2 regions of the Acetobacter sp. P1H12_c genome follow, and region 2 is predicted to be linked to the other one. Evidence: predicted binding sites of a transcription regulator. Region 2 holds the regulator's gene; the other holds the start of a gene.
The links. Region 2 encodes LexA, which represses DNA repair genes until DNA is damaged. Its sites were predicted from a motif close to TGTTCTANNTANGTTC; they were not measured.
Positions count from the first base shown of each region.

Region 1 (7,492 bases), on a different contig from region 2:
TTCAGCGCCTTCAGCAATTCAGAGACAGCTTCAGCCAGAATGGTAACGGATCCATCCCCCACATCCTTGGAGGATGCGCCGTGCCCCGGCAGGTCAAACGTAATAACCCGATGATGCCGGGCCAGAACATCCTGATTCAGCATCCAGTTGGTCAGATCACCGCCAAAACCGTGGATCAGCAGGAGCGGCACACCGTCACGCCGCCCGGCATCCCGCACGTTCAGGGTGTACTCCCCCGCCGTGACCAGACGCGGTTCCGCACTTGCAGCGTCCGCATCCTCACCGCCCTCTTCTTCCGTATCGGCTTTGAAGCTGGCAATGAACGCCTCAATCTCGGCGTCGGACGCCTCTGCGTCCGCCACAACACCCAGCAGCGCACCAACCGGCAGGGTTTCCCCCGCCTGCGCCACCTGCCTGCGCAGGACACCGGAGGCCGGACTTTCATACCCGCTGGTGATCTTGCTGGTTTCAATATCCGCCACTTCATCCCCTTCCCGCACCGTATCACCGACGGAAACGGTCCAGGAGGCGAGCTTACCCTCGGTCATGGCCAGACCGAATTTGGGCATGGTCAGGGCTGTCAGTGCATGTGTCATTGTTCAGGCAACCTCAGGCGTTTTCTGCATCATGATGGATTTGACCGCAGCCTCGATCTTGTCCGCGTTCGGCATGTAGAGTTTTTCCAGCGGGGTGGAAAACGGCACGGGCGTATGCGGCGGCACAACGCGGCGGATCGGGGCCTTCAGCGCGCCGAACGCCTGCTCGGCCACAAGGGCGGAAATATCACACGCCATGTTACAGCGCGGGCTGGATTCATCCACAATCACAAGGCGGCCCGTATCTTCCACACATTCCAGAATGGTCTGCTCATCCAGCGGGAAGGTGGTGCGCGGGTCCAGCACGGTACAGGAAATACCCTGTTTTGCCAGCCGGTCCGCAGCCTCGTTCGCCATGCCCACCATGCGGCCAATAGCTACAATGGTCACATCATTCCCCTCGCGCGTCAGGTTCGCTTCCCCAAACGGGATGGTGTAGGCCTCGTCCGGAACCTCTTCCTCATCGTCATACATGACTTTGTTTTCAAGGAAGATCACAGGATCATCATCACGGATGGCCTCAATCAGCAGACCCTTCGCCTCGTATGGGGAAGACGGCACAACCACCTTCAGCCCCGGAATATGCGTAAAGAGCGGATAAAGCGCCTGACTATGCTGGGCCGCCGCATTAAAGCCTGCGCCATACATCGCGCGGATCACCAGTGGGGTGCGGGCCTTGCCGCCAAACATATAGCGGAATTTTGCGGCCTGATTCATGATCTGATCAAGACAGCAGCCAACAAAATCCACAAACATCAGTTCCGCCACCGGGCGCAGACCCGTGGCCGCCGCACCGGCCGCGGCCCCAATATAGGAGGCTTCAGAAATTGGGGTGTCCAGCACACGGCTTTCCCCAAATTCGGTCAGCAGGCCCTTGGTCACACCAAGCACCCCGCCCCATGCGTCCTTCACGCCGGAAGAACCACCCTGCCCACCGGCAACGTCCTCCCCCATCAGCACAACAGTGGGGTCGCGGCGCATTTCCTGACGCAGCGCTTCATTAATCGCCTGACGAAAGCTTTTCTTGCTCATAGGTCTCTTCCCTTCCGGGCTGGTTGCTCACACGGCAGTGCGTGTGGCGTCATCTGAAATGCGTCAGATCTTGACGTAGACATCGGCCATGAGGTCCGCCTCTTCCGGCCAGGGAGCCTGCTTGGCGGCCTGAACGGCGCTTTCCACCTCATCCGCCACGGCGGCGTCAATCTCATCCAGCGCGCTCAGCTCAAGCAGTTTGTCCTGCTCAACGCGTTTGCGGAAACTCTCAAGGCAGTCACGGTTTTTCTTGGCATCGGCCACTTCGTTCGAGGCGCGATAGCTCATGGAATCGCCTTCAAAATGCCCGTACCAGCGTTCCAGATGCACATGGAGCATCACCGGCCCCTTGCCGGAGCGGGCGTGGTCAATGGCATCGCGCGCGGCATCATGCACCGCAAAGAAGTCCGAGCCATTACATTCCATATACGGCATGCCAAACCCGGCAGCGCGGTCCTTCTGGTTGCCCGCACAGGCGTAGGACGCGCCGGTGGCCTCGCCATAGCCGTTATCTTCCACCACAAACACCGCAGGCAGTTGCCAGACCGTCGCCAGATTGAGGCTTTCCAGCGTCGTGCCTTCATTCGAGGCGCCATCCCCGTAAAAGGCTACGGCCACGCCGTTATCTTTTAAAACCTTGTGGGAAAGAGCCGCCCCGCAGATCAGCGGCGGGCCACCGCCCACAATGCCGTTGGCCCCCAGCATGCCCTTGGAAAGATCGGCAATATGCATGGAGCCGCCCTTCCCCCGGCACACGCCGGATTTGCGGCCATAAATTTCAGCCATCATGCCGCCCACATCAACACCTTTGGCAATACAATGCCCGTGGCCGCGATGGGTGCTGGCAATGGTATCCTGCTCCGTCAGGTTTGCGCACACTCCCACGGCGGAGGCTTCCTCGCCGCAATAGAGATGCACAAAACCCGGTATTTCTCCGGTAGCAAATTCACGATGCAGGCGTTCTTCAAACACCCGGATAGTGCGCATGGCGCGGTAGGACCGAAGCAGGGTCTCTGTGGAAATCTGCATGGACCAGATCCTTTATTTTTTCTTGGTTGTCACTGACCGAGGAAAGTCTGTTCCCAACGCCTCCATACCCCCACCGTTGCGGACATGCTTCTCAAAATCATTCATCGCACGCATATGTGAATTTCTGTTTCAGGTTAAAACAAGAGCCGTTTCCGCAGCTTTCCGCCGCGCAGGCGGGGAAAGTCGGGCAGAACAGGAGAGATCTCTTGCAATGCGCCAGACAAGAACATATCATGAACATTATGAAGCAAAGCTTGTCCGACCGTCTGGCGCTGCTCTCCGATGCCGCCAAATATGATGCGTCCTGCTCCTCCAGCGGCGCGGGCAAGCGCGACTCCGCCGCCAGCAAAGGGCTCGGGTCCGTCAGCAACGGTATCTGCCATGCCTTTACCCCGGATGGCCGCTGTATTTCCCTGCTGAAAATCCTGCTGACCAATTTCTGTATTTATGACTGCGCGTACTGCATCAACCGTTCGTCCTCCAACGTGCCGCGCGCGCGTTTTACGCCGGATGAAGTGATCTGGCTGACGCTGGAGTTCTATCGCCGGAACTATATCGAGGGCCTGTTCCTCTCCTCCGGCATCATCCGCTCATCCGATGACACCATGAGCCAGATGGTGCGCGTCGCGCGGGAGTTGCGGCAGACGCACAAATTCCGGGGCTATATTCACCTCAAGACCATTCCCAACGCCTCCCCCGCCCTGCTGGCGGAAGCCGGGCTGTATGCGGACAGGCTTTCCATCAACGTGGAAATGCCGACGGAACGCGGGCTGGCGGACTACGCCCCGCAAAAACATGCCTCGGAAATCCGCCAGTCCATGGGGGAGATGCGCACGCATATTGATGCAGCAAAAGACCGCACCCTCACCGGCCGGAAAGCCCCGCGTTTTGCCCCCGGCGGCCAGAGCACACAGATGATTGTCGGGGCTGATCAGGCCACCGACCGCGATATCCTGTCCAGCAGTTCCTCGCTTTACACAGGCTATAAGCTGCGGCGCGTCTATTACTCCGCCTTCAGCCCCATTCCCGATGCCTCCGCCATTCTGCCCATCCGGCCGCCACCGCTGCTGCGGGAGCACCGGCTGTATCAGGCGGACTGGCTTTTCCGTTTCTATGGCTTTCAGTTTTCTGAAATTACCGCCGCCCGCACGGATGGCATGCTGGACCTTGAACTGGACCCCAAACTGGCCTGGGCTCTGGCAAACCGCGCTTTGTTCCCCATAGACCTCAACCGCGCCCCCAAGGAAATGCTGTTACGGGTGCCGGGGCTTGGGGTGCGCTCCGTGCAGGCCATTGTTGCCGCACGCCGCCACAGGCACCTGCGGCTGGAAGACCTTGCAAAGCTGAAAGTCTCCATCCGCAAGATCAAACCGTTTCTCTACACCACCGGCTGGTCCCCCGGCAGGCTGGCGGACCAGCAGAATCTCCGCCAGCTTTTTGTGCCGCAACCCCAGCAACTTGCCCTTTTCTGAACACGTGGTTTCTGCTCATGGCCTACGGTTTTATTCTGGATGATCACACATCCTTTTCCGCATGGCGGCCTCTGGCTCGCCAGTGCTTTCTGGCAGACCGCGCGCCGGAAGAAATTGAATGGCGCTGCGCCTCGGCCGAAACGACGCTGTTTGATACGCCTTTAGTCGCCCCAACCCCAAAAGCGGGCGCACAGCCTCCGGTTTTGCGGAGCAACTGCCTCGCCCTGCTGCGCTCCATTCTGCGCCATGCGGACCAGACACGCTTTGCTCTGGCCTATCGCATCCTCTGGCGCGCGCAGACAGAACCGGCTCTGGCCAGCATCGCGACAGACCCGGACATTGCCCGCGCCCTGTACATGCACAAACAGGTGCGGGAAGATACGCATAAAATGACCGCCTACGTCCGCTTCCGTGAACATGGCGCGGCACAGGCAGGCCGCCGCTCCTTTTATGCGTGGTTTGAACCGGACCATTACGTTCTGCCCAGTGTGGCACCGTTTTTTTCAAAACGGTTTGTGGATATGGACTGGGTGATCCTCACGCCCAAAGGCTCACTGGCATGGAATGGGGAGACCTGCGCCTTCAGCCCCACGCCCTGCGCCAAACCCAGACTGTCGGATGATATCGACCAGCTCTGGCAGACCTATTACGTTTCCACCTTCAACCCGGCGCGTATCAAGACCAAAGCCATGCTGTCTGAAATGCCGCGTAAATACTGGAAAAACCTGCCAGAAACCCAGCTTATTCCGCAAATGCTGGCCAACGCCCCGGCCCGCGTTGCGGCCATGGCCGCACAGCAACCCCGCCCGGCCCCGGCCTTCCACCACCGCCTGCAGGAGCGCCGGGCATCAGCATTCCGGGAAGTTCATCGCAAGCCCTCCGAGTGAGGTTTCCTTGTAACGGTGGTTCATATCCCGTCCGGTCTCGGCCATGGTCTGCACCACCTGATCGAGCGAGACGCGATGTTCTCCATCCCCGCACAGCGCGAGAGACGCCGCGTTAATCGCCTTGATGGCCCCAAACGCATTGCGCTCAATGCACGGGATCTGCACCAGCCCGCCCACCGGGTCACACGTCATGCCCAGATGATGTTCCATGGCAATTTCCGCTGCATTTTCCACTTGTGCAGGGGTAGCACCCAGCACAGCAGCCAGCCCCGCCGCCGCCATGGAGGACGCAACCCCGACCTCGCCCTGACACCCGACTTCCGCGCCGGAAATAGAGGCATTCAGTTTGAACAGGCTGCCCATGGCGGAGGCTGTCAGCAGGAAATCCCGCATCCCCTCCACCGTGGCCCCCGGGCAGTAATCCCGATAATAGCGCAGCACCGCTGGCACCACGCCCGCCGCGCCATTGGTCGGGGCGGTAACAACGCGCCCTCCGGCAGCATTTTCCTCATTCACAGCAATGGCAAACAGGCTCACCCAGTCCATAATTTCATGCGGCAGGTTGCTGTTGCGCCGGTCCTTATCCTTCAGCCGTTCATATAACGCATGCGCCCGCCGCTGCACCCGCAGCTTGCCGGGCAGGATACCGGCCTGCGCCACGCCGCGTTCAATGCAGTGCATCATGACAGAGGCAATATGGTCCAGATGCGCCACAACCTCGGCCGCGGGACGCAGGGCGCTTTCATTCTCCAGCACAATCTGCGCAATGCTCAGGCCGGTTTTTTGCGTGAGCGCCAGCAGGTCCGCACCAGAACGAACATCATGCGGTACATCCGGCAGAGCATAGGAACTACTGTCCGCAGCCTCTTCTGACACAATAAACCCGCCCCCTACGGAGCAGAAGCGCGCGGTGCGCAGCAGGGTGCCGGTCTGATCAAACGCCTCAAACTGGAGCGTGTTGGGGTGTTTGGGGGGGTGGGTTTCCTTATCCAGAACAATATCCGTCTCCGGCGCAAACCGCACCGGCGGCAGGCCGCCCCGCGCCGGAAGGCACCCCTGCGCCCGCACATGCGCAACCATAGCGTCCGTCTGGTCCGGCCTGACGGTTTCCGGATGTTCCCCGCACAGGCCGAGAATAACCGCCTTGTCCGTCGCGTGGCCGCTGGCCGTCCATGCCAGAGAGCCATAAAGCGTGACGCGGATGTGCGCGACCGGGGATGCGCCGCCCGGCTGGCCCGCATCCGGCTCCGCACAGGCCTCCATAAATCTGAGCGCTGCCCGCATTGGCCCCACTGTATGGGAAGAAGACGGCCCGATACCAACTTTGAAAATATCAAAAAGACTGATCATACCGCGCGTTGCTCTTCCCCATGCCAGACGCCGCCTGTGCCGCGTCCTGCTACCATACGCAAGCGGCTGCTTTTTTACACCTCCGCGTGAAGAGCCCCGTTGATTTTCCGGGGCGGGCTCAGGGCACATGTTTCCTGCTATTCTGATTTTGTTATTTTTCTTATTGTAGCCCCTCTTATTTTCATCATTCCGGAAAATATGCCCATGCTGCCTCTGCGTTCCTTCTCCCATTGCCCGGTTCTTCAGGCGTGAGGCAGCTTCTGGTCTCCCTCCTGCGCGCCCCTTTCAGCGCGGCAAGACTGTATCTGTTTTTCGCCAGCCTGATGGTCGTGATCAGCGTTTTCTTCACGCCCGAAGGCATGACGCCCGATGAAGGACCGCATTTTTTCCGCGCCATACAGGTCTCGCAAGGCGAGCTGACGGGGATGCGGAAAGGAAACCAGAGCGGCGGGATGATCCCCAGTTCCGTGCTGCCCGCCCTGATCTCCACAGTCGATCTGATCGGCCACCCGGAACGGCATTTTTCCATCACGTCGTTTGATCAGGCGTCCCGCATCCCGTGGAGCCAGACCTACGACTTTATCGATTTCAGTAACGTCGCCATTTATGCGCCGGGGGGCTATCTGCCGGAAGCCCTCGCTATCCGCATCTCCCGCCTCACCGGCCTGTCCGTGCTCCAGACGTTTTATGTCGCCCGGCTGACAAACGGATTTGTCACCATCCTGCTCTGCACGGCCGCCATTGCCCTCAGCCGCCGCGGAACAGCATGGCTGCTTGTGCTTGCCAGCCTGCCCATGACGCTCAATCTGGCGGGCTCCTGCTCGCATGATGGTATTCTGATCGGCCTGGCCGCTCTGGCCGCCGCCATTCTGACGCGCCATACCGCCGCATCGCGCTGGAGCACAGGCAACTGGCTTGGCCTCAGTGTCCTGTTCGCCCTGCTTGCCATGGCCAAGCCGCCCCTGCTGCTTGCGGCCCTTCTGCCCGCGGCGTTTGCCCGCCGCAATGCCCTGCGCCCGCTCCTGCCGTTTACCCTCAGTCTGCTGGCAACGGCGGTGTGGTATATATGCGGAATTGCCCCCTTCAAGGTGCAGTTTCTGGCCCAGACGGGGGTGTCCGATAGCGG
Region 1 covers NZ_JACRVR010000017.1:37,243-44,734, forward strand. Annotated here, with positions in the region: gene KP699_RS10010 (acetoin dehydrogenase dihydrolipoyllysine-residue acetyltransferase subunit) at 1-596, opposite strand, end outside; gene KP699_RS10015 (alpha-ketoacid dehydrogenase subunit beta) at 600-1,628, opposite strand; gene KP699_RS10020 (thiamine pyrophosphate-dependent dehydrogenase E1 component subunit alpha) at 1,692-2,657, opposite strand; gene KP699_RS10025 (putative DNA modification/repair radical SAM protein) at 2,900-4,129, shown strand; gene KP699_RS10030 (TIGR03915 family putative DNA repair protein) at 4,147-5,016, shown strand; gene KP699_RS10035 (L-serine ammonia-lyase) at 4,978-6,366, opposite strand; gene KP699_RS10040 (DUF2142 domain-containing protein) at 6,615-7,492, shown strand, end outside.
Region 1: KP699_RS10025 (putative DNA modification/repair radical SAM protein) is a predicted target of LexA. The motif match lies at 2,882-2,897, and genes of this name have one in related genera.

Region 2 (7,492 bases):
TGGGGATGATCTGTTCGTGACCAACCCTGAGCGCCTGCGTCGTGGCATCAAGGCTGGTGTCGGCAACTCCATTCTGGTGAAGGTCAACCAGATCGGCACGCTGACGGAAACGCTGGAAGCGATCGAGGTCGCCCATAAAGCAGGCTACACAGCCGTTATGAGCCATCGCTCCGGTGAGACGGAGGATTCCATCATCGCGGATCTGGCCGTTGCGACCAATTGCGGTCAGATCAAAACCGGCTCGCTCTCCCGGTCTGACAGAACCGCAAAATACAACCAGCTTATCCGGATTGAGCAGGAACTGGCGACCGCAGCACAGTATGCTGGCCGCTCCATCCTGAAAGCCTGAGTAAGGCACCTTTTTTAAGGATCGAACCCGTTGAAAAGCCGTGCTCTCCGGAGCGCGGCTTTTTTTATGTCTGCGTTAGCAGAGAGAGCTTCCTGTCCAGAACTTCATGGTTTAGAAATAAAGATATGACCAGAATGACACTTTCCGGGGCAGAGGGACGCTAAAACCGTGAAGATAGGCCGCTTTATCAGACGTGCTGTGCGCGCCATTGTTCCCCCCACCGTTTTTCTGGGTATTGCGGTTTATTTTGGCTGGAACGCCACGCAGGGTGACCACGGGATGAAAGCCTATCAGCAGCAGCTTCTCCTGCTGGATCAGGCAAAACAGGCCCAGCAGGATGCCTCAGCCGAACAGATTGCCTGGAAGCGGCGCGTGAATGGCCTGCGGGAACAGTCTCTGGATAATGACACGCTGGATGAACGCGCCCGCGCCATGCTCAATCTGGCCGATAAGAACGATATCGTTGTGCCGTATGACCGGCATGACCCGCTTTACTAAGCACCAGTCTCACGAACAGCCAGAACCCCGCAGACCCTCGTCTGGCGGGGTTTTTCTTTGCCCGTGCCCACAGCGCAGCGAGCAAGCAGGCATAAAAAAAGCGGCCCCAGAGGGAACCGCCTTTTTAAATCTCTTACCCGGAAGGGAGAGATTATTTGATTTTCGCTTCACGGAAGACGACGTGCTTGCGCGCAACGGGATCGTACTTCTTCAGTTCCATCTTACCGGTGTGCGCACGGGCGTTCTTTTTGGTGACGTAGAAGTAACCGGTGTCCGCCGTGGAAACGAGACGGATTTTGATAACATTGGTCTTGGCCATAGCTTCCTCAGCAGAGCATCGTTAAACCCGGCACCACGCCAGAAACGTGGTCGGGTGGTGTTCAAGTGCCGGCAAAATGCGCATACAAGAGCCAAACGTCAAGCATTCTTGCATCATTCAGGCGTGGGAATAGCCGAAAGGAGTAAAAAAACATGCTGGATGTGGCTGTTGCACGCGCCCGAATCCTTGAAAAATTCTCTGCCTGTGGTCTGGAAACCGTCTCTCTCGCCGATGGCTGCGGTCGTGTGCTGGCATCCCCTCTGACGGCCCGCCTCTCCAATCCCCCCGTCTCCATCTCCTCCATGGATGGCTATGCCCTGCGGGCGGAAGACGCGCAGGAGGGCGCATCGCTGCGCATTATCGGTGAAGCCCCTGCGGGCCATCCGTCGAGCCTGACTGTGGAAAAAGGCACCTGTCTGCGCCTGTTTACCGGCAGCCAGATCCCCGCCGGAGCTGACATGGTCATGATTCAGGAAAACGTGCGGCGCGAGGGGGATAACGCAACCCTGCTCAGCGCGGGGCGCAAAGGACAATTTATCCGCACCGAGGGGCAGGACTTCCGTAAAGGCGACATTCTGGTTCCCGCCGGTCAGTGCATTGGCCCGCGGGATATCGGGCTGGCAGCCGCAGGCGGCCATATCTGGCTCCCCGTATCCCGCCGCCCGCGTATAGGCGTTCTGGCCACAGGGGATGAAATTATTCTCCCCGGAGACCCGGCCTCTCCAGACTCCATCGTCAATTCCGGCGCGTTCATGATTGTCGCACTGCTGAAGTCTCTGGGGGCGGATGCATTTCTGCTCCCCATCGCGCGGGATAACGCAGCCTCTCTCTCCGCAGCGATCGGACAGGCCCATTCGCTGGACCTTCTGGTGACCATCGGCGGGGCCAGTGTCGGCACGTACGATATCGTGCGCAGCACGCTGGAAGCGCACGGGCTGGATCTGAATTTCTGGAAAATTGCCATGCGTCCCGGCAGGCCGCTGATGTTCGGCCAGCTTGGCCACACCCCCGTTATTGGCCTGCCGGGTAATCCGGTGGCAGCACTTGTATGCAGTCTGGTGTTTATTGCCCCGGCCCTGCGCAAGCTGCTGGGGCAGCCTGTTCCGGAGGAAATGGAAACAGAACCCGCCCTGCTGGGGGCGGATATCGGGGAAAATGATCAGCGGCAGGATTTTGTGCGATGCCGCCTGACTCCGCAGGCCGACGGGCAGCTTCCTCTTGCCACTCCGTTCAGTTCACAGGATTCGGCTCAGCTCAATATTTTTGCCCAAAGTCAGGCTCTTCTGATCCGCGCCCCGTTTGCCCCTGCGGATAAAGCCGGAACACCCTGCCGAATTCTGCGCCTGCCCTGAGGCCTTTCAGAACGACACGCTGGAGTGCAGCCCAAAAATCGCTTCATCTTTCACCCGGCGGCCTGCGGTATCCAGAACCCCGCCGCTGGGTGAGAGCATCCCCTGCAAATCAGGCTGGATCAGCAGCCAGCGTGTAGCCTGAAACTGGTACGTCAGTTCCAGATGGTATTCCGCATGCTGGGCCAGCGTCCCTGCGCGCCGCTCTGCACGGCGCAGTACAGGACTGGCCTCGCCATAACCAAAGCCAAGAGCCAGCACATCATCCGCGCGCTGGAAGGGCGCGTTAAGCACAAGCCCCGCATCCACCGCATTGGCAATCTGGTTGCGGTTTGCTGGGGGAGCCCATGTCGCCCGCACAAAGCCCGCGAGCGTCTGCGCGCCAGACAGGCTGGCAAGCTCCTGATCCGCCACGGCATACAACGTCCAGTTGCCTTTATGCCGCACAGAAGAGTCGGCCTGATCCGGAAAGCGGCCCGTATCCCCATAGCCGCCCAGCTTATAGGTGCCGTCCCGCCCCCAGAGCTTTGTGTGATACTGCGCTTCCAGAAACATCAGCACGCCGGTGCCAAAATGGAACCGCGTGCCACTCGGGTCCTGATTCTGGTTCCACGGATCTGCCTCATTCAGGAAACTGGCCCCGATGGGGTTATCATCCGCAACCGCCGCCAGAACCGTCCAGTCATGGGACAGGGCATATTTGAGCCGGAGAGCAGGCGTCCCCAGCGGTGCGGCAGGCCCCTGATCATACAGGTTATTATCCGGCACCATAGGCCAGGAAAATGAGGCGTTCATAAACTGCTGAGCACCGTCACTCCCCATAAAATCATGGCTGAGGTCCAGCTTGCCAACCCGCAGGTCCAGCTTGTCATGGTCAAAGGTCTGACCATACCAGACCTCATAAAGCCGGAGATTGATATCCGCCTCAATCCCCGAGACCTGATTGAACACATAAAGCGGCTGATTACTGAAGGGATGCCCGCGAATATCCACGCCACTGATCCCGAGAGTGCCGAGCGGCAGATGCGTCAGACGGCCTAGGTCCAGCGAGAGCTGGCCCGTCGTCACCCCGATATAATTATTGGAAGGCTGGCTTCCGCCAACCGGAATAGCCCAGAATTCGTTCTGGTCCGTGAGCTGAAAATCCACACCATGCTCAGCGAGAGTACGGCGCACACCGCCCCAGTCCTGCGTCAGACGGTCTTTAAAACTGAACGCATCCTCGCCAGACTGTGCATCCTGCGCTCCCGCCGGAGCCACATTCAGGGTCAGGCAGGCGCAGAACGCTGCCGGAACTGTGATAATTTTTCTAAACACAAAACCTGTTCAAAATTACTATGCTACCGGCTGAAAGAACGGCTCCGGGTCCTGTGGCCAATAGCAACCGCCACCCGCTTAAATCGCCATACTGCAAAGCAACAGGCCCGCAACGGACCCTTCTGTTTCACAACTTTACAGGCCCCGCAAAAAATACAGAAGCGCTTTTGATATGACCGAATAACCCCTTGACCCAAAAAGAGAACTTATATAGAACAAAGTCTTATAAATACAAAAACGATCATCTGCTCCGGGGTGCCGCAATGCTGACGCGCAAACAGCACAAACTGCTTCTTTTTATTGATTCCCACCTCAAGCAGACGGGTTTTTCTCCTTCTTTTGATGAGATGAAAGAGGCCATGGGCCTGCGCTCCAAATCCGGTATCCACCGCCTGATTTCCGGGCTGGAGGAGCGCGGTTTTCTGCGACGCCATCATCACCGGGCCCGTGCGCTGGAAGTCATCCACCTGCCGGAAATCATGCCTGCGTCCGAGACCCTCCCCGCCAACGTCGTGCGCGGTGATTTCTCCCGTCCGCAGACAGCGGCACTGAAAATCCCGCTTTATGGTCGCATTGCCGCCGGTCTGCCCATTGAGGCAATGGCCGAGACCGACACCTTTCTGGATATCCCCAAAGATATGGTCGGCTCGGGCGATTACTACGCTCTGGAAGTCACTGGTGATTCCATGATTGAGGCCGGAATTATGGACGGCGACCACGTTATCATCCGTCGTACGGAAGATGCCGAGAACGGGCAGATTGTCGTGGCGCTGATTGATAATAGTGAAGTCACGCTCAAGCGCCTGCGCCGTAAAGGCAACACAATCGCGCTTGAACCCGCCAACCCGCGCTATGAAACGCGGATTGTCCCGGCGGAGCGTCTGCATATTCAGGGGCGTCTGGCCGGTCTGATCCGCCAGTATCACTAAAGCCCCGCTTGTGCGACCACCTCACCAAGCAACGCGCCTTAGGCGCGGGGATTGAGACCAGACCTGAGAAGGGGGCGTGATTTCGATATCACGCCCCCTTCTCACTCACACACTCTCCCTGCCTCCACAGACGGCATCCCATGAGGGAATGAGCCCGCTCAGCGTGCGCACAGCCTCCGGTGTAACAGCCTCCTGCTGCGGCAGTTCGGCCAAAATCCGCACCTTTCCTTTTCCCTCAATCGTTTTCCGATTCTCAGGGTTGAGTGGCCCGCTCAGCACCACTCCGGCAACAGCCAGACCTCTGGCCCGCATGGCCTCCAGACTCAGCAACGTATGGTTGAGTGTACCCAGCCCGCTGCGGGCAACCAGCACCACCGGCAGCCCCCAGCGTTCCGCCAGATCAAGCATCATCAACGTATCCGTGGCAGGGACCATCAGGCCGCCCGCCCCTTCCACCACCATCGGGCGTTCGGGGTTCTGCAACGGCAAAGCCAGAAGGGCCGGGTCAATTTCCGCTCCTTCTGCCTGTGCTGCGGCAAGGGGGGAGAGAGACGCCTGATAGGCTCCGGCGGGAGGAATACAGTCCTCCGGCAGACAACCACTCAGTTTTATAACGGTCGCAGTATCCCCTTCTTCATCCGCCAGCCCGCTTTGCAGAGGCTTCCAGTACAGGGCGTTCCATGCCTGCACGAGGCAGGCAGACGTCAGCGTTTTCCCCACGCCGGTATCTGTTCCGGTGACAAACACCCCGGCTCTCCGGGGTGTTTGGAAACAGCCATACGCCAGATGCCAGGTGGCCAGAGCGCCGCTCACATCAAACCGTGCCATCACCCGCCGCAGGTCTGCCGGGGAGAACGCCGCGACACCCTCTCGAGGGACAGACGCCCCGGTTGCCTTCAGGTGCCTGACAAACGCCAGTCCGCTTTCAAAAGGCTGAACACACCGCTCCGCTGTCCACCGCCCTGCACACAGGCGGGGCTGCCAGCCCTGCACGGTCCGGACGTCCGGGTACTCCGGCGTGCCTGCCACAAGCCCTTCTGCCGCGCAGGCATTCTGCCATTCCGCAAATGTGCCATCCAGCAAGGTTGAAACCGCAATCACGCCACCGGGCGTCAGGCGCTCGGCCAGTGTTTGCAGAACAGCGGCGGGTTCGGCCAGCCACTGAAAGACCAGATTGCCGCAAATCAGATCAAACGAACCCGCAACATCAGGGCGCGCGGCATCCATCTCACAAAACTGTACACGGTTACCGACGCGGTTGCGGGCACGTTCCAGCATCTTGGGGGCAATATCTGTCGCAATCAGTTCCGCCTCAGGCCAAGCTTCGTGCAACATCTGCGTCAGAAAGCCAGTGCCGCATCCCACTTCCAGAATACGGCGTGGCGCTTTGCCGGCCAGCCGGGACTGTAACAAGTCAAACAGCCGCCGAGCCGCCACACGTTGCAGCAGCGCCGCCGCGTCATAGCCTTCGGCAGCATCAAAACTGTGCTGAATACGGGTCTGTCGGGAATGGGCAGAACAGTCAGTCATGAATTTTCCAGCATCTGTAGAGTCATGCGCCGAATGACCTCGGCGCAGATATCGGGGTGCGTCTGTGGCAACATATGTCCTCCCTCTGCCTGCCAGCTGATCGGGAGGTCTGGCGGCAAGGAGGCGCGTGTCATGTCCGGGCTGACAATCGGGTCCTGCCCTCCGGCCAGAATACTGACCGCACCCGGCACCCCTGCCAGACGTGACAGAACGGGGCGCATATCCAGCGTCCTCAAATCTGTCAGCCCCTCCTGCAAGGCCTCTTGACTCACCATCTCAGAGGAAACTGGTCCGGCTCCACATCGGGTCCGAAAATCCATCACCACCTGAGCCGGATTCCGTATCAGCCCCGCCTGCATCCGTGCCAGCACACGCGGGGAAATACCCTGTAAAAACCCCTCCCCGGCGGCAAAACGCCCAAAGGCGTTGATACCGAGAAAGCGGCTGCCCTCCGGCCAGTTCCCGCGCGCAAGAAGACAGAGAAACCCCAAAGAATGCCCCACAGCCAGAACAGGATGTGGGCCGCTCCGCAGAGCCTCGACCTGTCTCTGCGCCTCGTGCTGTGAGGCCCCAAAATATCCAAGGTCCGGCAGACAGACCTCGGGCTGGCCAAGTGCCTTTAAGACTGGCTTCCACACATCCGGCCCAAAGCCCCAGCCATGCACAAAAAGTAGCTGCGGCGCAGTCATGGCCGTTCGCCTACAGGATAATCCGCCACCGCCGCACACAGCACCTCAGCCAACTGATCAACCTGCGCTGCCGTGTGATTTCCGTGCAGAACAACCCTCAGGCGGCACCCTCCCGGCGGCACCGTAGGCGGGCGGATGGCAATTGCCAGAAAACCGGCGTCTTCCACCTTGCGCGAGAGTGCGAGCGCGGTCTGTTCACTCCCCACCACAACCGGGACAATCTGGGTGGAAGATGGGCCTGTCTCCAGACCCGCAGCCTTCATATGCTGCCGGAATCGCTCCGCCAGTGCTGCCACATGCTGTCGCGTGGCCTCCATCTGCGGCAACAGGTCCAGCGCAGCCTCCACCGCCCCCAGCACCAGCGGAGAGGGCGCTGTGGAATAAATATAACCGGACCCTTTGTTCACCAGCCAGCGGCACAACGCGGAAGACGAGGCAACAAATGCCCCCATTCCCCCCAACGCCTTGCTGAAGGTACCTATGATCACATCCGCCTGTCCGTCCGCGATCCC
Region 2 covers NZ_JACRVR010000002.1:180,984-188,475, forward strand. Annotated here, with positions in the region: gene eno (phosphopyruvate hydratase) at 1-349, shown strand, start outside; gene KP699_RS03515 (septum formation initiator family protein) at 518-847, shown strand; gene rpmG (50S ribosomal protein L33) at 999-1,166, opposite strand; gene glp (gephyrin-like molybdotransferase Glp) at 1,319-2,518, shown strand; gene KP699_RS03530 (carbohydrate porin) at 2,525-3,832, opposite strand; gene lexA (transcriptional repressor LexA) at 4,096-4,761, shown strand; gene bioD (dethiobiotin synthase) at 4,867-6,291, opposite strand; gene KP699_RS03545 (alpha/beta fold hydrolase) at 6,288-6,980, opposite strand; gene KP699_RS03550 (8-amino-7-oxononanoate synthase) at 6,977-7,492, opposite strand, start outside.